DNA from 3 places in the Colwellia sp. SU-HH01217 genome. Region 3 is predicted to be linked to each of the others. Evidence: predicted binding sites of a transcription regulator. Region 3 holds the regulator's gene; each other region holds the start of a gene.
The links. Region 3 encodes LexA, which represses DNA repair genes until DNA is damaged. Its sites were predicted from a motif close to TACTGTATNNNNATACAGTA; they were not measured.
Positions count from the first base shown of each region.

Region 1: AC27G3_RS00770 (YebG family protein) is a predicted target of LexA. The motif match lies at 1,979-1,998, and genes of this name have one in related genera.
Region 2: AC27G3_RS09115 (DNA recombination protein RmuC) is a predicted target of LexA. The motif match lies at 1,850-1,869, and genes of this name have one in related genera.

Region 1 is NZ_BAAJLX010000001.1:195,744-198,953, forward strand. It holds gene AC27G3_RS00755 (chemotaxis protein) at 1-208, opposite strand, end outside; gene AC27G3_RS00760 (response regulator) at 208-576, opposite strand; gene AC27G3_RS00765 (M48 family metallopeptidase) at 747-1,457, opposite strand; gene AC27G3_RS00770 (YebG family protein) at 1,496-1,897, opposite strand; gene moeA (molybdopterin molybdotransferase MoeA) at 2,020-3,210, opposite strand, start outside.
Region 2 is NZ_BAAJLX010000005.1:273,925-277,134, forward strand. It holds gene AC27G3_RS09110 (GGDEF domain-containing protein) at 1-211, shown strand, start outside; gene AC27G3_RS09115 (DNA recombination protein RmuC) at 382-1,776, opposite strand; gene AC27G3_RS09120 (dipeptidyl-peptidase 5) at 2,014-3,210, opposite strand, start outside.
Region 3 is NZ_BAAJLX010000009.1:112,307-115,516, reverse strand. It holds gene yghU (glutathione-dependent disulfide-bond oxidoreductase) at 1-402, shown strand, start outside; gene AC27G3_RS12350 (hypothetical protein) at 385-582, opposite strand; gene AC27G3_RS12345 (hypothetical protein) at 681-1,517, shown strand; gene lexA (transcriptional repressor LexA) at 1,677-2,291, shown strand; gene coxB (cytochrome c oxidase subunit II) at 2,997-3,210, shown strand, end outside.

The sequences.
Region 1 (3,210 bases), on a different contig from region 3:
AAAATCCTTGGCTAACAACAGCAGTAGACAGTTGGTCTTCCGTTAAAGATTGAGAGAAGTTTTTCGCATTAACCAATTCAATATTGGGTACTTGCAAAAAAACAAAGGTATCTAAATAACGAGCCAGCTGATCACTTGCTTGTCCCATAGCAACATTTATTAGTTCTTGTAAACAATCAAGTTGATCTTCATCTAAACTAAACGGCATTATAAAAATCCATGTTCTTTTAAGTTATTAATTAACACATCTACTTGAACTGGTTTTCTCATAAAAGCTTTAGCACCTAGCGCTAATACTTTATTTTGCATTTCAGGTTGTACATCAGCAGAAATAACAAAAACAGCGCAGTTGTGTTTATTGTTATCTTTCAAATTTTGGAGTACACCAACGCCATCAAGTTCTGGCATGGTTAAATCAAGAAACATAATATCAATGGATTGATTATTTAACACTTCTAATGCTTCTAAACCATTCTTTGCTAGTGTTACATCTAGCGACAACTCTTCAGGAAGGCTTCGTAATACTTGTTTACGCGCCATATTAGAGTCATCACAAATGAGAACCGATGGGTTCATAAAGAGGGGTATCCTTTAATTTTTATTATTATGGCGATAATTTACCCTAAATTGAGGTATTTGTTAATCATAATCATGTTATATCGAAAATTATCTTAGTTATACTTGATAATGATCAATAATACTCACTAAATAATAACCATAATGGTAAGTTTATTGCGTCAAAGTGATTACCAAACCAACTGACTTTGATGTGTTTTTAGCCAACATTTAGCCTTTTCAACATTAGAATCGTGCAAAGTGACTAAACGCCAAAATGCTGTTGAATGATCTAAATGTTTAAGATGACAAAGCTCATGCACGATCACGTAATCAATCACCCAACTCGGCACCATCATTAACAAATAATTAAAACTAAGCTCACCACGACTGTTACAACTCCCCCATCGTGCTTTATATCGTTTTACGATAAATGATTTAGGCACTAACTGTGTTTTAGCACTCAGTTGAGCTAAACGAGTTGTCAAATAATGGTTTATTTCTACTTTAAACCAATTTTCTAACTGTTTTTTTACTGCATCTTTAAGGTATTGCGCAGAAGAAACATCATTATCTGCTTTACGTTTTTTAAGCGGCAAGATAACTTTAATTTCATCTTTGAGATTGATCACTTGCGCGACGGATTGAAATGTAACTGACAGTTTTTTTTTCTCACCACCAATCCAAATTAGACTGCCCGATGTAAAAGACATCGGCTCGATAGTGGGTATTGAATTTTGTTGGGCGACTTTCGACAATAACCAAGCTGACTTTTCATTAACAAAACGATGAATTTGCTTTTCAGTTAAAAAGTGAGGCGCTCGAACAATAATTTCGCCTTGCTTAACTTGTAACCCCAAAGTTTTCCGTTTAGCACTACGAACCAGTTGATATTCAAGCATTTAACGTAAATTTTACCATAAACTTATTAACTCAGTATCTAACTAGCTTCGCTGACAGTATCTTCTACTGCTTTACTCTTTTTTGCCTTTGTCGTTTTACTAACAGCCTTTTTAAGAGGTTTATCTGATACTTCATCAGCATTTTCTTTTTCTTTGGCGATATCGTTAACATCAGCTAACTTAGGAGTTTTATTAACAGTAGGTTTAGCGGCTTTTTTTGCTAATAAAGCAACTAAAACATCATCTCGATTTTGCGCTAAGTAGACACAAAGCTCTTCTGAGATACTTTCTGTTAATTCAACAGGTGATTGAGCAAAGACCTCAGCTAAGTTATCAGCCATATCCAACATTTTATCGTATTCATCTGCTGATTTCTTATCCATAAATGTTTTTGCCTCCACCCCATGTCTAATTACGACAAATCGACTTTCAACTGCCATTGGTTTTCCTTAATTCATCAAATTTAGTTATATACCAGCAAATAATTATTTGCTGGTTACACTTTAACACAACAAACAAGGCACTGTACACAACAACAGTACATTGTTTGTTTTAGCAATAATTAGCGTAAATATTCATCAAACAACTGCACTTTTACATGCTCGCCTTTCGCTACACGTCCCTGCTCTGCAGGTAAAATAATATAACAATTAGCGCTTGCTAAGCTCGATAATATCCCTGATCCTTGCGAACCAGTTGAAGTAACTACGTTTTCACCTTGTTCATTTACTGACAAAATTCCTCGCTGAAAATCCATACGACCCGGCGATTTTCGTAACTCAGTTGTTGTTTTTACCGTTAACAGTGTGCGATTAAGCGCAGTTGCATTTTGAAGTTGAGTTAATGCCACTAAAGCAAGTTGATGAAAAGTCACTAAAGCAGAAACAGGATTTCCCGGTAATCCAAAAAATAGACTATTAGGTAGATGACCAAACGCAAATGGCTTACCTGGTTTAATGGCTATTTTCCAAAACTCTATTTTGCCAAGTTCATCTAAAACATCTTTAGTATAATCGGCTTCCCCTACCGACACTCCGCCACTCGAAATAACAGCATCGGCTTGCTGGTCAGCTTGTTCAAATGCAGATTTAATCGCTTGGTAGTCATCGTTAATCACCCCAAAATCGATGACCTTAACATTCAGTTTTTTTAGCATTGCACAAAGCACAAAACTATTACTCTCGTAAATATCGCCCTCTGTTAATGTTTGGTGCGGTAATTTTAATTCATCACCCGTTGCAATTAAAGCAACGGTTAATTGGCGATAAACCTCAACTTGTGCAACACCCAACGATGCTAAAACACCTATATCTATCGTGGTAAGCCTATGTCCTTTTTTTAATACTTGCTGACCTTTCTGAATATCTTCGCCGGCAAGTCGAACATGAGAACCAAGTGTTTTCTCTTGTGAAAAAGTCACTTTGTGCTCATCTACTTGAGTATTTTCTTGCATTTCAACGCTATTACACCCTTGAGGTATTTTAGCACCTGTCATTATGCGAATACATTCACCTAGCTTACATTGCCCTTGAAAAGGTGCACCTGCCATTGACCGGCCTACTAAGGTTAATGTTTTATTTTCTGCCAAACTTTTAACATCAAAGGCATAGCCATCCATCGCTGAATTATCGTGGGGAGGTACATTAAGTGGACTTTGGATATCGGTTGCTAACACATAAGAAAGTGCTTGTTCAATCGGTAGTGATATAGTTTCAGTGATAGGAGTCACTTGGGCCAACATAGCTGATAACGC
Region 2 (3,210 bases), on a different contig from region 3:
TAATATAGCCGAGTCCATTAGATTAGCTATTAGCAAACAAGTTATAACAACTGAAAAAAATACTAGCATTACTTGTACCGCAAGTTTTGGTATCACAAGCCGTACTAAAGCGAATGAGCAAATAAGAAATTTAATGATGCAAGCGGATAAAGCACTATACTCTGCAAAAAATCAAGGAAGGAACCGCGTACAAATTTTCACTCACGGTTAGGCTTTGTTGATCTTTCGAGCTTGTTTTTGCTTCGACTTATTGGGGATTTATACATGGGAGAGCCTTTGACATGTGCTTTTTCCACATTTAAAGGCAATTACGCAGTAAAAATCCCCAAGACTTACTTTTTAAAGCACGATTTAACTTAGTTTAACTTATCTAAACAGCACTTATTTTATCAAATTTAGCTCATCATTTGTTTCGAACTCTTCTTTGCTCGTAGACAATTTAGACGATTTTTCTGTTAATTCAACCTGTTCTATTTTTTCAAAACGATTGGTTATTTTATTCGCTGATGTATGAATTTGCTTAACATCTGTTGCTGCTTGGTCGATATGCTTCGCAAGGTTAGCAAATCGGGTTTTGAACCGATTAAAGTCTTGACCAAGATCAGATAAATGCGCTTGAATAATGTGGATCTGCTGCCTTGTTGCCTCATCTTTCAATACTGAACGAGCTGTAGTTAAAATTGCCATTAGAGTAGTCGGAGATGTCAACCAAACTCGTTTCTTATTAGCGTAATCAACTAAATCACTTTGATGCGCATGAATTTCAGCGAATATCGCTTCTGCAGGAATAAACATAACAGCGCCATCTGCTGTTTCATTGTTAATTAAGTATTTATCGCTAATATCATTAATGTGCTTTTTTATATCAAGCTTAAATTGGCGCTCTGCTGATTTTCTATCGTGATCGCCAAGGGTGTTATCCGCCATTTTTCGATAACTTTCAAGAGGAAACTTAGAATCAATTACAACATTACCTGTGGGTGCTGGCAAAAACAACATGCAGTCAGCCACCTTCCCATTAGACAAAGTATGTTGTAAAGAAAAACTTTGCTCAGGCAATACATTGCGAATAAGGGAATTTAATTGTACCTCCCCAAATGCACCACGGGAGCGCTTATCCGCTAAAACCTCTTGTAAGCTAACAACATTAGAAGAGAGCTCGGTTATTTTCTTTTGTGCATCATCAATTAACGCTAAGCGTTTTAAAATATCAGTAAAAGTTTTAGTGGTTTTATCAAAGCCATCACTTAAACGTTGTTCTACTTGTTTACTAATGTCAGTTAATTCTTGCTTGGTGGTCGAGGTCAGTTCATTCATTCGCTTAGAAAGTTGCTCTGAGTTTGCCAGTAAAGATTTACTAAGCTCTTCCCGGTTTGCTTGTGTTGCTTTATTTAAATGTGTGGTTAATTGCTCTAAAGAGCTTAACTGTAGTTGATTAAATTGATCTTTTTGTTCGCCTAATTGTCTTAACAGCTTTATTCTAAGATCTGCTATTTGCTGTTCAAAATAAGTTTTCAACTCCGTTTGTTGCTGTGCTAAATGTTGATGGTTTAAGGTAAGTTGTTGCTGTTGATGACGTTGGGTACTTTCATTTAACTCCGTGGTAGAAGCCAGCTTTATTACCGCCTCTTGCTGCAGTGCTAAAAGCTGTTGCTGGTTTTTAATCACGCGATTTGTTTTTACCCATAAAACAACGCTTGTTAACCAAGAGAGTACAATCACTGCGCCTATTGCACAAAATGCTATAAAGGTATTATCTGCAAAAGAAAATGTCATAATTTTTTATCTTAGTCACGTATAAGTTTCACTATAGATAATGGTGACATTTATTAAAACTCTTGTCTACAAATACTGTATATAACATCAGTTAATATAGATATTCATACCGTCAATAACATTGCGGTAAATAAACATTAATAAACATTAATAAACATTAATAAACTAAGACACATAAAAAAACACGCGTTTAATTTGCGTGTTTTTAATAAGGTCGGTTAAAGTTTTAACTGAAGATTATTTAGCGAGGTGTTTATTCATCCAACTAAATACTTCTTGATACCAAACCACTAAATTATCAGGTTTTCTTATATGATGATCTTCTGTTGGAAACATCACTAATCGACTATCAATACCTTTACGCTGTAGTGCGGTAAATGCCCCTAAAGATTGAGCATAAGGGACACGATAATCAAGTTCTCCTTGAATCACTAACATAGGCGTTTGCCAATTATCTACCAATGCCGATGGATTAAACTTGCTGTAATCGCTACTCACTTCAGCTGAGAAGTCAGTTTTAAATGGTGCGCCACCTAAATCATGCTCAGGAAACCATAACTCCTCTGTAGACTGATAAAAACTAGGCATATCAAATAATCCAGCATGATTAATAATACATTTAAAGCGCTCAGGCCAATTACCTGCAAACCAGTTCATCATGTAACCACCGTATGATGCGCCTAGTGCACAAGCATTATCACCATCTAGCCAAGGTTGGCTTTTTACCGCGTACGCTAAACCTTTCTGTAAATCTTCAAAAGGTTTACCGCCCCAATCTCTGGCAATAGAGTCTGTAAATTCTTGACCGTAACCTGTCGAGCCATGAAAATCGACCATAACTACCCCATAGCCTTGAGCTGCCCATAACTGTGCATTCCAACGGTAGTGAAACATATTACCAAAGCTGCCTTGTGGACCGCCATGAACTAAATAAGCAATTGGGTAAGTTTTTCCTTGTTGAAAGTTCGCAGGCTTTAGCCAATAACCATACACTTGTTCGTTGTTCCAACCTTTAAAGCTAAATTGCTCGAATTCACTAAAAGTAATGTCTGTCAGTTTTTCTTTATTAATTTGAGTCAGTTGCTTTAACCCATAACCGTCTTTAGAAATTGAAAAGATATCTTTAGGGCTATTCAAGCTATGACGAGTAAAATAAAGAGTATCCTTTGATATTGCAATATCACCTGCTGTACCCGAATCATAAACCGTACGTACATCCCCAAACTCAGGGTTGATCTCAAATATACTCACCTGACCAACATCTTGTGCAGTTACAAATAAGCTCCGGTTATCATCTGAGAAAATTAATGATTTAACAGAACGATCCCATTGATGGGCAATATCCATCACCTTGCCATTGGCATTATCGCGAAGTTTTATTGAATATTTATCTGATTCATAACCTGGTATAGCCATAGCCTTGTAAGCAAGAAA
Region 3 (3,210 bases):
GGTGGTGGTTTCGGCCATTTTTATGCCTACGCACCAGAGAAATATGAATATCCAATTGAACGATTTACTATGGAAGTTAAACGACAACTCGACGTTCTCGACAGACACTTAGCGAATAATAAATATATGTGCGGTGATCAATACACTATTGCAGATATGGCCATTTGGCCTTGGTATGGTGCATTGGTTGAAAACAAAGTGTATGAAGCAGCAGAATTTTTACAAACACACACTTATAAAAACTTAGTGCGTTGGACAAAAGCAGTTGGCGAACGAGCAGCCGTTAAGCGTGGGGTTATGGTAAATCGTACATGGGGAGAGCTAAACGAACAATTACATGAGCGCCATAACGCCAGTGATTTTGAGTTAAAAACACAGGATAAATTAGTTGATACAAAATAAAACTAGGGTGTAACTTAACGCGCAACTGATCACTTTACGTGAGTATAAGCTCATAATGTTCGCTAAAAACAACCGACCTTGCAGTGTACGGATATAGGTAATATCGTCTGACCACGAAGTATTTATATAATCAGGATTAAATTGTCGATTTAAGTAATTCTGTGCAATAAACGACGTCATACTATCTGCCTTCTTCAGTTTTACAGTTATAGTTAATAAATTGTAAAACTGAAGAGGGAATGTTAGTTTTTCGTTTTTTGTAAATGGAAAAAATTAGTATGCTAAAATGGACTTCAATTGTAATTATAGTTACTTCGTATTTTTTATATAATTATATTTCAAGCACTTCAACAGAAACACCAAATATCCTATTCAGCGAATATGAATCAGAACAAGTTAATAAAGATAATACGATTGCATCCAACATCTCAATTACAGATAAAAATAATAGCCAATGCTTAACAATTGAAGAATATAAGAATCTGGAAGAAGTGATTGAAGGAAATGCTTATATTAATGAAAATTTACTTATTGCAAATGCTGTAGATCAGAGTTTGACTTTCTTGAGTGAAGACGAATTAATTAGAGAATCCAATAGTGGGAATGCACAAGCGATGTTTGTTTTAGGAATGAACTATCAATGGTTTTCTCATCGAAGTTCATTTTATAATCCTTCTCTATCTCTTAGAGATTTTAATGACACACATAAAGAATTAGATATATCTATACTTAAGAAAGCTCGTTTTTGGTTATGGGAAGCGGCTTTAAACGGTGTTTTAATATCAATTCTTGAGCTGGCTAACACATATAAACTGGAAGATGATCTTGGCAAAACCTTCAATGATGAACTCAAAATTAAGTACACTTTGTATAAAGCACTTTATTATAAAGTAAGCCCCAATATAGCTATATTTGAAAATAATACTGCAGAGAAACAAATTAACACATTGAAAAATATAAATAAAAATGAGCTGTCAGAGTTGTTTGAACAGTTATCTCAAAAATGGGTTGATGACAGAGCTGAAATTGGTCTAGGGAAATATATTGAATTGCCTAGACCACCATTAGTTGGAAATGAAAAAACTATAATTTTTTGTAATACTATAAATTTATAAAAAAAGGATTTTTTATAAACAGAGTTTACATATTATTTTTTATATTACTTACTACAACATACAGTAGTGACGCAAATACCCACAAAAAACAAAACACTTGCCATTATTTACAGCCTGTATATACTGACAGTATTTGTCGATAAATAATACAGGACCGTTATGCGCCCTTTAACCCCCAGACAACAGCAAATTTTCGATTTTATTAAGGAAAACATCTCAGCAACGAGCATGCCTCCTACCCGTGCTGAAATCGCTGTCCATTTTGGCTTTAAATCTGCGAATGCTGCGGAAGAGCATTTAAAAGCCTTAGCCAAAAAAGGCTACATAGAAATGTTGGCGGGCACTTCTCGAGGTATACGGTTGGCTGAAGAATTTGCTGAACAAGAAGGTTTGCCGCTTGTTGGCCGTGTTGCCGCGGGTGAACCTATCCTTGCACAAGAACATGTAGAAGAGCACTACAAGATCGATGGCAGCTTATTCCATCCTGCAGCAGATTACTTATTGCGTGTTAACGGCGATAGTATGAAAGATATTGGTATTTTAGATGGTGATTTGCTGGCGGTTCATCAAACAACTGATGTACAACAAGGACAAGTAGTAGTAGCACGCGTTGAAGAAGATGTGACGGTGAAACGTTTTAAACGCGAAGGCAATGTGGTTTACCTACACGCTGAAAACGAAGATTTCTCGCCAATTGAAGTGGACTTAACTAGTCAGCATTTTAATATTGAAGGATTAGCTGTTGGGGTAATTCGTGCGGCAGACTGGATGTAAGTGATCTACTGTTTTTCATGAAATATAATCCTTTATTCGTTGTGAAATTACCTAGGCGTAAAAACCAATGGTGATTTCACGTCTTATACTATGTTCCTAAACTCGGTTTAAAATATAGTTAACAATTTGAAAAGTAGGTAAATAATTATTTTACTCCCCTCTAGCTTGATAATTTTTCTTAATTCAAGACAAATTTCGCGTCAATAGCTGCTAGAGAAGTATTTGTTAAGCCGAACTTAGGTTAAGTTATATTTCTGTATAAAAAACAACCGCTAACTGTTGTTTTATTCTTCTCTTAAATTATTTTAATTTCTACTGAACAAAAAACGCACAGCCCTTGTGTGTATAGCTTTTCATTCTTTTTAGAGTTAATACTCAATTGAATTTATTAAAGTTTATTTCTTTTCTCTTCAAATTATGGATTGACCTAGATCAAATTTTAAGTGATTCTAGATTAGAAACCGTACAAAAATAGCACGAAAAATAATAATAAAAGTGTGAAGATTTCTGTTTGTTTTTTCGTCACACTGATTTAGCTAAAATAACAATAACAAGTGGCAAAACATTTGATCCAGTGAGTTCGGATTTACACTGTGACCTCGTTTTGTTTTCTACTTCAAGAGGAAGAGGGGATGTCGAGTGAAGAGAGGTAACCTAGGTTGGCTGTTGCTGGGAAGTTTATTTACCAGTTCAGCTTGGGCCGATATGAGTTTAAATTTAACCAAAGGTGTGACTAAGATCAGTGAAGAAGTTTACGATCTTCATATGTTAGCCCTTTGGATATGTACTGCAATTGGTGTGGTTGTTTTTGGCGCGATGTTCTGGTCTATGGCTTTTCATCGAAAGTCAAAGGGTCATAAAGCTGCAGACTTTCATGAAAGCACCACTGTCGAAATTTTATGGACAGCAATCCCCATTG